Regions from separate parts of the Metasolibacillus sp. FSL H7-0170 genome, predicted to be linked through region 2. Evidence: riboswitches for the same ligand, from Rfam matches in the RefSeq annotation. Region 2 holds a riboswitch; each other region holds the start of a gene.
The links. A riboswitch is a leader RNA that binds a small molecule or an ion and turns the genes downstream of it on or off. The one in region 2 is predicted to bind thiamine pyrophosphate.
Positions count from the first base shown of each region.

Region 1: linked by a shared signal. The riboswitch ahead of tenA (thiaminase II) and the one ahead of thiW (energy coupling factor transporter S component ThiW) in region 2 are both predicted to bind thiamine pyrophosphate.
Region 3: linked by a shared signal. The riboswitch ahead of thiT (energy-coupled thiamine transporter ThiT) and the one ahead of thiW (energy coupling factor transporter S component ThiW) in region 2 are both predicted to bind thiamine pyrophosphate.

Region 1 covers NZ_CP151964.1:2,681,030-2,686,258, forward strand. The annotation lists gene MHH70_RS12655 (serine hydrolase domain-containing protein) at 156-1,556, opposite strand; gene MHH70_RS12660 (MarR family transcriptional regulator) at 1,549-2,031, opposite strand; gene MHH70_RS12665 (dihydropteridine reductase) at 2,685-3,401, opposite strand; TPP riboswitch at 3,548-3,639, shown strand; gene tenA (thiaminase II) at 3,749-4,435, shown strand; gene MHH70_RS12675 (ABC transporter substrate-binding protein) at 4,453-5,229, shown strand, end outside.
Region 2 covers NZ_CP151964.1:3,631,141-3,636,369, forward strand. The annotation lists partial or broken gene MHH70_RS16940 (MFS transporter) at 32-235, shown strand; gene MHH70_RS16945 (5'-3' exonuclease) at 301-1,179, shown strand; TPP riboswitch at 1,227-1,334, shown strand; gene thiW (energy coupling factor transporter S component ThiW) at 1,493-1,987, shown strand; gene MHH70_RS16955 (C39 family peptidase) at 2,847-3,359, opposite strand; gene MHH70_RS16960 (sigma-70 family RNA polymerase sigma factor) at 3,551-4,066, shown strand; gene MHH70_RS16965 (hypothetical protein) at 4,047-5,229, shown strand, end outside.
Region 3 covers NZ_CP151964.1:3,233,427-3,238,655, reverse strand. The annotation lists gene MHH70_RS15090 (hypothetical protein) at 7-471, shown strand; gene thiT (energy-coupled thiamine transporter ThiT) at 1,584-2,138, opposite strand; TPP riboswitch at 2,230-2,337, opposite strand; gene MHH70_RS15080 (fructose-specific PTS transporter subunit EIIC) at 2,440-4,311, opposite strand; gene pfkB (1-phosphofructokinase) at 4,325-5,229, opposite strand, start outside.

The DNA of each region.
Region 1 (5,229 bases), 950 kb from region 2:
CATGTTTGAAAAGCCATTTTGAGACACAACTCCTATAATGAATAACTGCGGGAGCGAATCTTTTGTGTGCCGAAAGCAAAACGGCAGGTACATAGGTTTTCCCTGCATCGTTTCCTGCATAAACATCTTGCTTAAACTACTGAATAGGAAATATTTCAGTTGTGATCTGCATGATTAAAATCCCATTTATCCTCGGTTAATGATTGACGCACTGCTGTTTGTACTTCAACACCATTAACAATCCTTATTAATTCCTTACCGTTCTCTGTTATAAAACTAACCTCTATTGATAATCCTCTCAAGAAGAATTCTTTCTCTGCTTTAGCGTATAATTCAAGTTTCATTGTACCGGGCATTTCGATAAATAGTCTGTTGTTTTCTAATGAAACATGAATGATTAAATCCGGGTGTTCCGTTAGTGCATAATCACCGACAAGGCGTTTTAAAACATTTACTGGAATGACTCTGGCACGCTTTAATAGAGGTTTTTCCTTAGCAAGTTCATAAGGCTCATCAAAAGCTACTTGCTCGATTGCGTATAAGACATGTTGGTCAAAATCGAAATCTTGTTCTTTATTTCTTAGTACAATAACAACAATATCATGATCGATGAAGCGTCTAAGATGTGTAACATATCCTGGCCAGCCGCCACTATGCCAAATGATTCGTCCTTTTTTCTTGATATCCTCTAAGATCCAACCAAAACCATAGCTAAGTGGTGTTTGGGTTTTTGTCACCGCTGGTGTATAAGCTTCTTTTAGTAATTCGTCATTGATTAAATTTCCGGTGTTTAGAGCACGTTCATAAAGATATAAATCCTTGACAGTTGATTGAATACCACCATCACCAAGTATTCCATCTAAATAAATAACCATTTTAGACTCTTCGAAATCATCAGCCAAAACGTACTCGCCTGCATATACATCATAGACATAACCGTATGCATAATCTTCAATTTCAATCTTTTCTTTTCTAACACCAATAGCTTGAGTGCGAGTCATTTGAAGTGGCTTAAAAATATTTTCTTGTAAAAAGTAGGGGAAACCCATGTTGGTTACACGCTCAACAATGAGCGCGAGTAAAATATAGCCCGTGTTACTATATTCAACACGCTCATTTGGTGCAAATAGACGGTGGGGTTTGTACTTGACTAAATATCTAAGTAAGTCGTCATTGTCTGCGATTTTCGTTTTATCCCAGTATTTCTCAAACAAATCTAAATAATCGGGGAGTCCGCTCGTATGGTTAAGTAGATGTCTAATCGTAATGCCTTCATAAGGTAGATTAGGTATCCATTTCTGCACGAAGTCCTCAAGATTTAGTTTGCCTTCCTGAACGAGTAGTAAAATTGCAGTTGCTGTAATTGGCTTTGAGACAGATGCAAGGTTGAATAAAGATTGTGATGTTAATGGACGTTTTGTTGACAAGTCAGCATTACCAAAAGCTCCTTCGTATAAAATCTCGCCTTTTTTAGCAACAAGGACTGTACCATTTAACAATTCCCTTTCCTTAATTTCATTGAATAAACTTTCTAAGTTAGCCTTTGTGTTAGTCATGATTGTTTTCCTCCCCATCTTGTTTTGTATATGTCTTTTCTACAATGTTACTTAGCTTTGTGATAATCCTTTTGAGTTCTTCCATTTCACTCAATTCCATTTGTGTGTAAATACGATTAATAATTTGACGATTTATTTTTTCTTCTTTTTCAAAATATCGAGTTCCCTTATCTGCCAGTTGCACAAGTATTTCACGTCTATTTTGTGAATTAATAGTCCTCACTAAATAATTTCCATCTTCAAGTTTATTAACAATCTGTCCAACAGCGCTTGATGTTATTTTCATTAGTCGAGCAATTTCTCCAATAGAAATTTTTCCGTAATCTTTAACAATATCCATTAAAATTGTTTGATTCCTAGAAAGATTATCATCTAGTAAAGATTGATATTCTTTTATGATGATTTTATTCATCGTATAATGCATGTCATTTATTTCAGTAACGAGTTCAAATAATTCATCTTTATTTTTTTTCATATTAATAACTCCTTATATTATAAAGTTTACTTTATTATAAAGTTGACTTTAATATTTGTCAAGATTAATAAAACATTTATATTTATCCGCTTTGCCGTTGAAGATATACAAATTTCCATTAAACTATGTACAAAAACGCTCACTTAATGATGTATAAAATCACTTGCCATCTAGAACTAGATGATTTTTTAAACGATAGGAATTGCCAACGGTAGTGACAACTACTGAGGTTTAGACCAACATGATATTGCCCACTCAGTCGCTCGCACATATGTTGCGGCGGTACTAGACTAGGTCTCCCTTTATCAGCGTGTCGTCTCGCCACTCGCTAAAATCAATCTAATGCATGAATATTATTTCTCCACTTATTTACTTTGTTAAATAGGGGCTGTCCTAAAGCCGTGCATAGCCGGCATTTTGGACAGTTAGCGATGATATTTCATAAGATGTTGATACATATAAACAGAAAACGCCTCTTTTAAAAATGGGATGAACATTGACTTTAGCAGTGTACTCCTTCAGTAAAAGGGAAGCGATGAAAACATTGATTTCAATACGGTGACAAAAAATGGATTTTCGGTCAACTCCACAAATGAAGCGTCCAAAATGTAGTGCTTTAGTACACTTTTTGGACGCTTCCTCACTAAGATATATTAAACTGATAAATCCAATGATAAAAACTCAGCACGTTGTTGTGTATGCTTGTCGAGCATAATTTGTTCAGGCTGGATGCCTTGTTCACGTAGTATTTCAATGTTTTGTGCAAGGAATTCATCGCTGCCAACAACGTAGAATAATCCTTCTTTGTCTGCGGCTAGATTTTTCACTTCTTCATAATAGTCTTTGCGATTATCGACGAACTGTGCGATGAATTTCTTGGCAGGTGCAGATTCAAAAATATTTGGGAATAAGAAATCCTTTGTGGAATCGATATTTAGTGAATGAATTTGATTCACATTGTCTGCACGCTCTAAATAATCAAGTACAAGTGGTCTAAAAGTAGCTAAGCCGACACCAGATGATAGCAGATAAATATTTTTATTGTCTCTTTTTAGCGGTACATTCGAATGTGTTTTAAAGATTGCTACTTCAGTGCCAATTTCAATATTTTTTAAAATCGATTTGAATTCAGAGCATTGTTCTTTAATGCGTGTTGTAATACCGATTGAATTTTCGTGCGGTAAAGTGGAGATTGACATATGGCGGATGAGCGCGCGGTTTGGCTTTTCTCCAGCATTAAATCCCTTTAGTGCGAAATGGGTGTGCGAGCCTTCTTCCCATGTAAAGCCCTCTGGAAGGTCCAGCATGTATGTTTTAACCTCAGGCGTTTCTTCAATAATCTTATTTATTTTCGTCCAGTAAATTTGCATTATATCTTCTCCTCACTTATTTGTATGTCACTATCTACTATACAATAAGTGATAACTATTCTCAATTAAATAGATTGATTATTTTAAAGAATATTTGACATTTAATTTTAATGCGTTATGATGGATTTGAAATTAAAATATGATTCTTTTTCTACTAGGGGTGCCAAATAATGGCTGAGACTTACTCTTAGAACCTGATCTCGTTAGTACGAGCGGAGGGAAGTAGATGGGAAATGAATTCGTTTAATAACGATGTATTTTGGCATATATTTGCTTACTTCATTCAAAAACGAAACCCTCCTACTAGTGTTCCTTTTAGAAAAAGAACAAATTAGGAGGTTTTTTTTATGAAATTTACTGATGAATTACGTTTAGCAACAAAGGAGAGCTGGGAGAAAAGCTTAAATCACCCATTTGTACAAGGCATTGTGAAGGGGGATTTACCTCTTGAAATTTTCAAAAATTATATTTTGCAAGATATCTATTATTTGAACCATTATGCAAAAATTCATGCGCTGGCAGCGGCACAAGCAGAGGATTTCGCGATTACCGCTTTTCTGGCAGAAAAAGCGCGCAATACCGCACAAGCTGAATTAGGGGTGCATGAAGCACATGCAAAAATATTAAATATTACTGAGGAAGATATGGAAAGCTTCAAGCCAGCACCAACCGCTTACGGCTATACATCACATTTATATCGCTCAACAATGTATGGAAATTTAGCCTATATTATTTCAGCTATGTTGCCATGCTATTGGCTATATGCTGATATTGGCAAGGCTTATGAGCACGCAAATCCAGAAACTGAAATTTATCGCAATTGGCTTGCGACATATGCGAGCGATTGGTTCCAAGAGGCAACACAGGCTCAAATTGATTTATTAAACTCACTTGTCGAGGATATGAACGAAAAAGAAAAAGAGAAGGTGAAGGAACAATTTATTATCGCAAAGGAATATGAACTAGCATTTTGGGAGATGTCCTATACATTTGAAAAATGGTTATCACAGCGTGATGAGAAAGTGAAGTCATAGGTGGAGGATATATTGCCATGCGAATAGTCTTGAAATATTTAGCATTATTATCACTAGTCTTCCTTTTAATGGGCTGTCAAACAAAGGAAGGGAATGAAAAGGTCCAACTGTTCTTAGATTGGACGCCAAATACAAATCATACAGGAATTTATGTAGCAAAGGAAAAAGGATTTTTTGAAGAAGTAGGCTTAGACGTTGAAATTATGCTGCCAGGCGAGGTACGTGCGGAGCAAATTGTAGGGTCTGGCAAGGGGCAATTCGGAATTAGCTTTCAAAATCAAGTAACGCAAGCGCGTTCAGAAGGTCTTCCTATTGTTTCAATCGCTGCCATTATTCAGAAAAACACTGGAGGCTATTATACGCCAAAGGCAAAGGGAATTAAAACGCCAAAAGACTTTGAAGGGCATATATACGGTGCATATGGCTCGGAATTAGAAAAAGCTTCTTTACAGGCTGTTATGAATAAAGAAGGTGGAGATGCTTCGAAAATTGAGACGGTACAAGTCGGCAATACAGATTATTTTGTAGCGCTAGAGCGAGACATCGATTTTGTCAGTATTTTTTATGCATGGACAGGTATTGAAGGTGAGATTCGTGATGCGGATATGCATTTTATTAAAACGACTGATTTTGCGCCAGAGTTAGATACTTACTCACCTCTTATTATTACGAACGATAAAATGATTGAAGATAATCCTGATACAGTGCAAGCCTTCATTAATGCTGTATATAAAGGCTATGAGTTTGCAATTGATAACCCGCAGAAATCGGCGGATATTTTAATTGCTGCAGAG
Region 2 (5,229 bases):
AGCATTGACAATTGTTTGTGATAATCATTTTTTAACAACCTATTTAACCTTTGTATTGCCGAGCGCTAATCGTAGCATACTGCTTGGTCTATTTATTGCGACAGCAGACTTAGGTATTACTTTAGGAGGGGGAGTGATGGGATCAGTCGCAGATTTACTACCTTATTCACAAATGTATTTAGTTTGTGCTGCACTAGGTGTAGGCATGACTCTTTTCGCCTATGTAAGACGCTAGAAGCAGGCGCAAAATGACTTTTTCGCTAGCGTCATGTTATGCTAAGGGGGAATGGAGGAATACATATGGAAAAACCACATTTACTTATTGTTGATGGCATGGCACTACTATTTCGTTCATTTTTCGCCTCCGCTGCGATGAAACAATATATTCGTTTAGAGGATGGCACGCCAACAAATGGAGTACAAGGCTTTGCCCGTCATGTTTTAACAGCTCAAAACTTGATGAAGCCGACACATTTAGCTGTTTGTTGGGATATGGGCATGCATACATTCCGCAATGATTTATTCGAGGGATATAAAGCAAACCGCCCTGCACCACCAGAAGAAATGCTGCCACAGTTTGATATGGTGAAGGATGTATCAGAAATGATGGGCTGGAAAAACTTCGGCATTAGCGGCTTGGAGGCAGACGATTTAATCGGCTCCATGATTGAGAAATGGAAAGACGATGCGGAGATTACTGTCATTAGCGGTGACCGCGACTTATTACAATTATTAAATGATAAGACAACAATCGCTTTTACTAAAAAGGGTTATACAGAATATGATACGTACACAGAGCAGCGCTTTCGCGAAGAATATGGCATCGCCCCAAAGCAATTTGCTGAGGTGAAGGCGTTTATGGGGGATGCGAGCGATGGCTATCCGGGTGTCAAAGGAATTGGTCCTAAAACAGCACTGCAACTCATTCAAACCTATCATTCAATTGAGGGAGTGCTAGCAGCACTTGACCAACTAAAGCCTGCGCAGCGTACTAAAATCCATGAAAGTATGGACATGCTAAAGCTCTCGCATCAGCTCGCGACAATTAATTGCGATGCAGCCATTGAAGCGGAGCTGAATGACTTAGTAGTTCCTGCGTTTAATGAGGCGGTTGCATCACAGCTGGATAATAAAGGCTTGCGCTTAATTATCCGCCACGCACGTTCGCTTGGTCTATAAAGACATTGACGAATAACAAAATTACCGTAATAATAGAAGAAAATTGCTTGCACCACTAGGGGAGCCTTTTGAAAGGCTGAGATGTATATGTACTATGCAGACCCTTTGAACCTGATCTAGCTCACACTAGCGTAGGGAAGTGGCGACATTGATTGAATTTGCTCACTCTATGCCGCTCCCTTTCTACAATGGGTGCGGCATTTTTAAATTTATTTTTAGGAGGAAAATTTGCTTGGAAAGAAATGTGCAAATAATTTGCGCAAATCCGCTGATAAGTAATGCTCAAAAATAACAATTAAAAGAGGTGTTGTTTATGTCAGTTCGTAAATTAACTGTTATGGCGCTGTTTGTGGCCATTGCAGTGGCAGGTTCAATGTTTGTAGCGATTCCTACAGGTATTGCGCGTGCATATCCTATTCAACATGCTGTCAATGTTGTGAGTGCTATATTGTTAGGACCTGTGCCAGCTGTAGTAATTGCTTTCGTTACAGCATTAGTTCGTATTTTTACGGGAACAGGCTCGTTACTTGCGATTCCGGGTAGTGTCATCGGGGCTTTTTTAGCGGCTATAGCTTATAAATATAGCCATAAAGTATGGCTGGCGGGTATTGGTGAAGTGATTGGTACAGGTGTGATTGCATCATTAGTAGCTGTCCCATATGCAAAAATATTAATGGGTACATCTGTTACGGCACTTGCTTTTATGCCAGCCTTCTTCGTGTCAAGTGCAATTGGTGCGGTGCTAGGGGTTATTATTGCAGTAAGTTTGCGCAACACTGTATTTGCAAAGCGTTTTGAAACGATATAGAAAATAAGGTTACTCGTCGCAAAAAATTACATGGCATAGCTTCTGTATCATAAAGTGAAACTTCAATCAGTGGGGATGTTTCTCATCCCAGCTGATTGTTAGTTGAACCACTCGGGCATTTACGGGCAGTTGATCTCCCACTTATCCTTAGCATATTTTCACATAAGTTTTGAAGTGGGCGTCTTACTGCCCGTTAATGCGGGATAAAGTGAACCTTCAATCCGTGGATGCTTTTCTCCACGGATTGTTAGTTGAACCACTCGGGCATTTACGGGCAGTTAATCTCCCACTTATCCTTAGCATATTTTCACATAAGTTTTGAAGTGGGCGTCTTACTGCCCGTTAATGCGGGATAAAGTGAACCTTCAATCCGTGGATGCTTTTCTCCACGGATTGTTAGTTGAACCACTCGGGCATTTACGGGCAGTTAATCTCCCACTTATCCTTAGCATATTTTCACATAAGTTTTGAAGTGGGCGTCTTACTGCCCGTTAATGCGGGATAAAGTGAACCTTCAATCCGTGGATGCTTTTCTCCACGGATTGTTAGTTGAACCACTCGGGCATTTACGGGCAGTTAATCTCCCACTTATCCTTAGCATATTTTCACATAAGTTTTAAAGTGGGCGTCTTACTGCCCGTTAATGCGGGATAAAGTGAACCTTCAATCCGTGGATGCTTTTCTCCACGGATTGTTAGTTGAACCACTCGGGCATTTACGGGCAGTTAATCTCCCACTTATCCTTAGCATATTTTCACATAAGTTTTAAAGTGGGCGTCTTACTGCCCGTTAATGCGGGATAAACGGAGCAGCAGGTTCTAGCGCTATATGGAAAGGCAGTTGCTTTTTCATATAGCCCTTATGTATTTTTCTGCTCTATTTTTACAAAGCTTAACACATGCTTATTGTCCTCATAGCAAAATGAACGTATTTGGCTGTTTCGGCCTCGTCCACCGTTATCATGGATGATTAAATATAATTCCCCGTCTTTTCTTTCATAGCCAATGAGTGGAACCCAATGATATTTGAATAGAGGCTTCTTTTTTGACCGCCACTGTAGGTTAAAATATTGGTCGAATTTCAATGCCACAGGATTTCCTTGTTCAAGCTGTGCCAATGCTTCTGCAAGCGAGCAACCTTGAATAGTAAAATTAGCACCGAACAACTTGCGCATTCTTTTGATGAGACGCCATTGAAATAAGCCGATTTTTGTTGTACCTAGCTGTTTATATAAATCATTAATTTCTTTGGCTATGTGAAAATACTTTAAAATAACGTGTAGCGTTGTTGGACCACATGCAGAATTTTGGTAATTTGGCTGAACGCTCGCATCGTATTGTGAAGTTCCTTTGATTTCTAGCAGTACACGCATTGCCATCCCTCCATTTGTAAAATCCCAAATTTTAACCGTTCTTTTATCATCAATTTCATAGAAGTATGTGAGAGCCTTTATGGACTGGGGGTTCACTTTATTATACGCTGTAAATAAAACATAGTTTCAAAATTTGAAACCAAATGAGCAGGTGCTCCGTCTAACGTGAAACGAAAAAGGGGGGATAGCGGTTGTCACAGCTAGAGCAATTTATTCGTGAGCATGGTGAGGAACTGTTGCGGCTCGCCTTTACATATGTGAAAAGCAAGGAAGTAGCAGAGGATATCGTTCAAGATGTCCTGTTAAAAGCTTTTGAAAAACAGCAGGATTTTCGAGGCAATGCTAGTTATCGTACATATTTATACCGTATGACTATTAATCGCAGCTACGACTATTTACGAAGTTGGAGCTATAAAAACACTGTACTATCAATGAAAATTCAAACAATCTTTCAAGGGGCAAATTCCGCAGAAAAACAAGCGATTATGAATAGCGAACAGCAACAAATTGGTCATGCGGTGTTAGCGTTACCAATCAAATATCGTGAAGTTATCGTGCTTCATTATTATAAGGACATGAAAGTCGAAACGATTGCGGAAATTTTAAATTGCTCTGTCAATACGGTGAAAACACGACTTCGTAGAGGACGAGAAAAGCTTAAAAATTGTTTGGAGGGGAGTGGGCTTGATGAGCGGTTCACAAATTAAAAAGGGAATTGACGCAGTCATTGGTGAGAAGCATTGGTTAACAGAGGACAAGGTGAAACAATTAGCAACAAAACCTAAAAAGCATCGACCTTTAGGCTTCATTCAGCCACTTTTTGCTGTTCTAGCAATAACATGCCTAGCCTTTATTATTTATTTGCTCCCTCCTGCTAATGAGCAAGTGCAACCGGCAAGTGAGCTAATTACAAAGCAGTTTGAAAAATTGCTTCCAGAGCAAGCTGCTGATGCTGCGATTAAATATTTCCAAGCAATCGAACGGAAGGATTATGCTTTAATAGAAGAAGTTTCAACGACAGAGGTAGTGGCTTCGAATAAAGAGCTTTTTTTAAAGTACAACGCTATTGATTTTAGTACATTGAAAATAATTAAGATGATTCCACATACTGAGGAGCAGATGTATAAATTATATATTACACATAATGATGTGACACAGGAGCAGACATATATTCATCCTTTGTTTGTGAAGCAATTAGAGGATGGTAATTTTACAATATATGAAAATATTTATGAGGAATGGTCGGTTTTTGAGCCATTTTTAGCACCAGAGCAATTAGAGCTAGTACCGAGAGAGGCACCGGCAGCACAAATTGTACAAATAAATGATTATATAACAGCTACAGTTAACGTCCAATCACCTCAAAAATTAAATCATTCAGCTACGATTGTTCATTTTATGAAAAAACGCTCTCTTGAGAAGGACAATCGTGTTAACGAAATTTATTTAATATTGGAAAAAGAAGGGCAGTTTTATGAAATAGGTACGTTAAAAGATAACCCTCAGGCAGAATATTATATTTTAGAGGATAAGCGTGCAATTCATATAACGACTAACTATTTTGAGGGTGCAGAATATTATGTTATTTACTATAATGAGCATATGAATAATTTTCAATATGCAAAAGGAGCACTCAGCGAATTAAGTGGGACTAATTCTTATCAAACGCAATTGACAGAGGAAGTTTTATATACTTTCGATGGGAAGGGTACGAATATCGCCTTCATTCAGGATGGCACATTCATGCAAATTGCTATTTTGGATGAGGTAGATAGCCCTGCATGGCTGACAGATTTTTTATTTGTGCGCATGATTGGTGGGAACGCCTTTTATTTACAATATCAAGAAAAATATTTCCAAGCGTCAACTT
Region 3 (5,229 bases), 400 kb from region 2:
GATGCAATGACAAGCTTAGCTATTTATTTAGTATTATTTATCATCCCTATTTTCATTTTAACATCTATCATTGTTAAGTTATTACTTAATAATTTTAAAATGACAGAAACAAGGTTATTAGGTATTGCGTTACTAAGTTTTTGCTTTGTATTATTGGGAGGCTTTTTACGTTATACCTCCTCATTTCAATACGTCCCATTTTATATATCGATAGTAATGGGTTTGGGTATTTTAGTTTTCCTTTCTACTCTTTTGCATTTAATGTATGTATTACTAGTGAAATATTGCCACCTTCAAACAAGTTGGTTAATCGATATTCTTTTTTACATGCCCGTATTATTTCACGTAATTGCCCTTTCTTTAGGCTTTCATTTATCTGCTGATATTTTTTATAAGCAAGGTCTTTGGATTTATCAAAGTATGTATGCGGATAAACGACGTATTAAAGCATTATTAAAAGAAACGCTTTAGGAGGCAACCGTGCTAAGTCGGTATTTTGGTCGTTTTTGGTATTGCTTATTCAAATCAATTATGCCAAGGCGTAAAATTTAAAATAAGCATAAAGCTAATTTTTCATTGTACTGAGGAGAAGCTCGATTTTTGAGACAGCCCTTTCTTCTTTGCTAAAATCATCAATTATAAATGGTTTGATTAGGAGGGTTTTTTATGAATAGGCTTTCCATATATTCAATAATTCTTGCAGTTTTAGGCATGCTATTTTTTATTCTTTCAAGTGTGTCAGTAGGGTGGAATAGAAGTATAGCTACGCCTGGAGGACCACCGCCTCTTACTACTTGGGAGGTAACCTTGTTTTATATATTTTGTGGCGTAGGACTGCTTTGTTTTATCTTGAGCTTTGTAGTGGGGGTTTTAGGCTTCAAAATGAAAACAGGGAGTAGATTATTAAGATATATAGGTCTTCTATTAGTCCCAATTATCCTAATTTGCTCAATATCCTTTGGACTGCTTATTGCTATAGCTCTTGGCTGAAAATTTCATTCATTTTCATCAACTACCAAAGGGAGTTGTCCGAAAAGTCTATTTTATTTTGACACCGCATTGAAATCGATGTTTTCATCGCTTCCCTTTTACTGAAGGATAGCGCAGCTAAAACCAATGTCCATCCCATTTTTAAAAGAGGCGTTTTCTGTTTATCGCGTATTAACAAATTTGTTTGCGACGAGTAACCGCAGAAGCAGGCTGTAAGACCCCCACTTCAAAACAGCAGATAAAAACAGGATGTTTAAGTGGGGGATCAAACAGCCTGTAAAAACTAAGAATGAGGCCAACACGATGTTGGTCACACAAGCGTTTTCGCAGGATGCGAAGATCCTAGCTTGTGTTCCTCTATCACCAATCAGTGGGGGGCAAAGCCCCCACTAATTGAAGGTTCACTTTATATGAATCAACATTTTGTGAAACATCATCGCTACTGTCCAAAATGCCCGCTATGCACGGCTTTTTGGACAGCCTCCCTAACTCTATATCAAATATTCGCTAAAATGCTTGTACCTATCGCTTCGCTTTCGGTACAAAGTGGTCGTCTCAAAATGATTTTTCAGATAACCTCTTGATATTTTACTTTATGCTACCTTTAATAATCTTGGCGCAGTTGAAAACAATAAAGAGCCTACAATTATTGTTAAAATAGCAGACGGAATCATATGTGTTGCATTATAAATAATTGAGTAAATCCATGGGTTTTGGTCTCCTGCATATTGAGAGAAGAACACAACACCTGATAACACATGCGTAATAAACGAAAGAGTAGCACCGAGCAAAACGCCTATCGTCATATATTGTGTAATCGCTTTTTTATTTTTTTCATGAAGCGCATTTAATAGTGGCTTGCGCATTACTGCTGCCAAACCAACTACCGTTGAGGCTAGCCCAAAATCTAAAACGGCCTGAAACCAATGCAAAATATAGCCGCCCATCATCGCACTGATTATACCCTCAAGAAATCCTGTTGCCATACCAGCAAGTACACCATGTCTAAACGCTACTAATACAATTGGTAGCATGCCAAAGCTTATTGAGCCGCCCTGTGGAAGACTAAATGCCAGCTTGCCTAAAATAAAGCTAAGTCCTGCCATAATCGCGATTTCCATTAAAATTACTAAATTTTTATTGTTCATAACAAGTCTCCTTTCTTTTGTTCATTGGAACCAAGAGGAAGAATAGAAAACAAAAAAGCAATGTTAGGACAGAGCCTAACATCGCTTAGAAGTCGGTTTCTATCCACATCCCTACGCAAGCTTTAACTTACAGGTTCAAAGAGTCAGTACAACGAGTGTACAATCTCAGCCGACTTAATCGGCTCCCCTTGTGGTCATATGATGATTTATTTGTTAGAACAGTTTCATTGTACTGAATATCGCTTTGTATTTCAATACGTTTTAGTGGATTACTGAAAGTAGTTAACTAATGCATATCTAGTTATTCAGCTACTGGCTTTTTCAATAAGCCAACAATAAGCGCTGTGACAATGGAACCTACTATTACTGCTAGCAAGTATAGGATTGGGTTTCCTTCAACAACAGGGAAAACGAATACACCACCATGTGGCGCAGGAAGTCCAATACCAAATATCATCGTTAATGCCCCTGCTACTGCTGCACCTATAATTGAAGCTGGAATCACTCGGACTGGGTCTGCTGCTGCAAATGGAATTGCGCCCTCTGTAATGAAAGATGCGCCCATAATATAGCATGTTTTCCCTGCATCTCTTTCCCTTTTGGAAAATTTGCGTTTGAAAAATGTTGTCGCAAGTGCTAAACCTAATGGTGGCACCATACCCCCTGCCATTACTGCTGCATGTGGTGCAAAATTTCCCGCATCAATCATAGCGATACCGAATGTAAAGGCCGCTTTATTAATCGGTCCACCCATATCAACTGCCATCATACCACCGAGCAATAAACCAAGCATAACTAAGTTTCCTGTCCCGAGGCTAGATAACCACGATGTAATTGCCTCATTTACCCCTTTTACAGGCTCAATTATAATGTACATCATAATAAGTCCTGTAAATAAAATGCCAAATAGAGGATAAAGCAGTACAGGCTTAATTCCTTCTAGTGACGTAGGCAATTTATCAAATACTTTTTTCAGACCAAGCACTAAATAACCCGCTAAAAACCCTGCAATCAAACCACCTAAAAAACCTGCCCCACCTGTTGCTGCCATGAAGCCACCAACCATCCCCGGTGCAAAGCCTGGTCGGTCTGCAATACTCATCGCGATAAATGCCGCTAATACTGGAATCATTAAACCAAATGCATTACCACCACCGATTGTGTTCAATGCTTCGGCAATTGGATGATAAGAAGGATCTGTCGGGTCAAATGCTTTAATTCCAAACATAAACGATATTGCGATTAAAATACCGCCACCAACAACAAACGGAAGCATATTTGATACACCATTCATTAAGTGCTTGTAAAAGCCTGAGCGCTTCTCCTTTTCTGTTCCTTCCTGTTTTCCTGTTGCTGTATGAATAGGTGCATCTTGCTCTAACGCACGCTCAATTAACTGCTGCGTTTTTCGAATGCCATCTGCTACTGGCACTTGAATCACATGCTTCCCAGCAAAGCGTGCCATCTCAACCTGTTTATCTGCCGCTACAATAATAGTCGTCGCTTCCGCAATCTCCTCTGCCGTTAGCGCATTTTTCACACCTGTTGAGCCATTCGTTTCAACTTTAATATCCACACCCATTTCAGCAGCCTTTGTTTTAAGTGCATCAGCAGCCATATACGTATGAGCAATACCTGTTGGGCACGCAGTTACAGCTAAAATTTTTGCCCCGGGTGAAGCTACTGACTTTGCTGACACTATTGGTTGTTCTTCATCCTCATGATCCTGACTATCAATAAGTGCTAAAATTTCATCCTCTGATTGTGCCTTCAATAACTGCTCACGGAATGCCGCATCCATTAATAACATCGATAAGCGCGATAATGTTTCTAAATGCGTATTGTTCGCCCCCTCTGAGGCAGCTATCATAAAAAACAAATGACTTGGCTGACCGTCTAATGCCTCAAAATCAACACCCGCCTGTGAGCGTCCAAAAGCGAGTGCTGGCGTGCGCACTGCGTTTGTTTTAGCATGTGGTATCGCCACCCCTTCCCCGATACCTGTCGTACTTTGTGCTTCGCGTGTTAAAATAGCTTCTTTAAAGGCTTTAGCATCTACTAATCTATTAGCCACATCTAATTTCGATACTAGCTCATCAATCACCGCCTCTTTAGATGTTGAAGCTAAATTTAAAATCATCGTATCTTTTTTCAACAGCTCAGTAATCCTCATCCTTCTCTCCCCCTTATACGTGAATTAATTGAATTTGCGGCAGTAGCTCCTCTACTTCTGCTTGCGTACATAGCTCTAATGAAAAGGCCGTAGCACTACCAGAAGCCACCCCATACCGAAATGCCTGCTGCACATCTCCCATGCGAAAATAACAACTCAAAAACCCTGCCACGACAGAGTCGCCTGCACCTACTGAATTTTTCAGTACACCCTTCGGTACATTTGCATAAAGCGCCAACTCCTTGCTGAATAACAAAGCACCAGCACCAGCCATTGAAACAATCACATGCTGTGCGCCCATTTCAACAAGTCGCTTCCCATAAGGAATTGCCTCTTCTATAGTTTCTATCGTGACATTAAATAACTCACCAAGCTCATGATGGTTCGGCTTAATTAAAAATGGGCTATTTGGCAAAACATTTAATAATACTTCGCCTGTTGTATCAACAACTACCTTCGCACCTTTTTGCGTCACTGTCGCTGCCATTGTTTCATAAATTGTTGCTGGCAGACACTGTGGAATACTTCCTGCTAATACAAGTACATCCCCATCAGCCAATCGATTAATTTTATTCAATAAATTTGCTAGCTCCAGCTCTTGAATTGTCGGTCCACGTCCATTGACTTCCGTCTCCTGTCCCGTCTTAAGCTTAATATTAATGCGCGTATCCTCTTGAACATGAACAAAATCCGTCGCTATTCCCTTTTGCTGTAAGGCATTCACAATATAATTACCTGTAAAGCCTCCTACAAATCCTAATGCCTTGCTATCTGTCCCTAATCGCTTCAACACTTGCGATACATTTATTCCTTTGCCCCCTGGAAATTTTGCTTCTTTTTGAATAAGATTGAGTGCACCTAGCTGAAAAGGTGTTACTTCCACGATATAATCAATAGATGGATTTAATGTCATCGTGT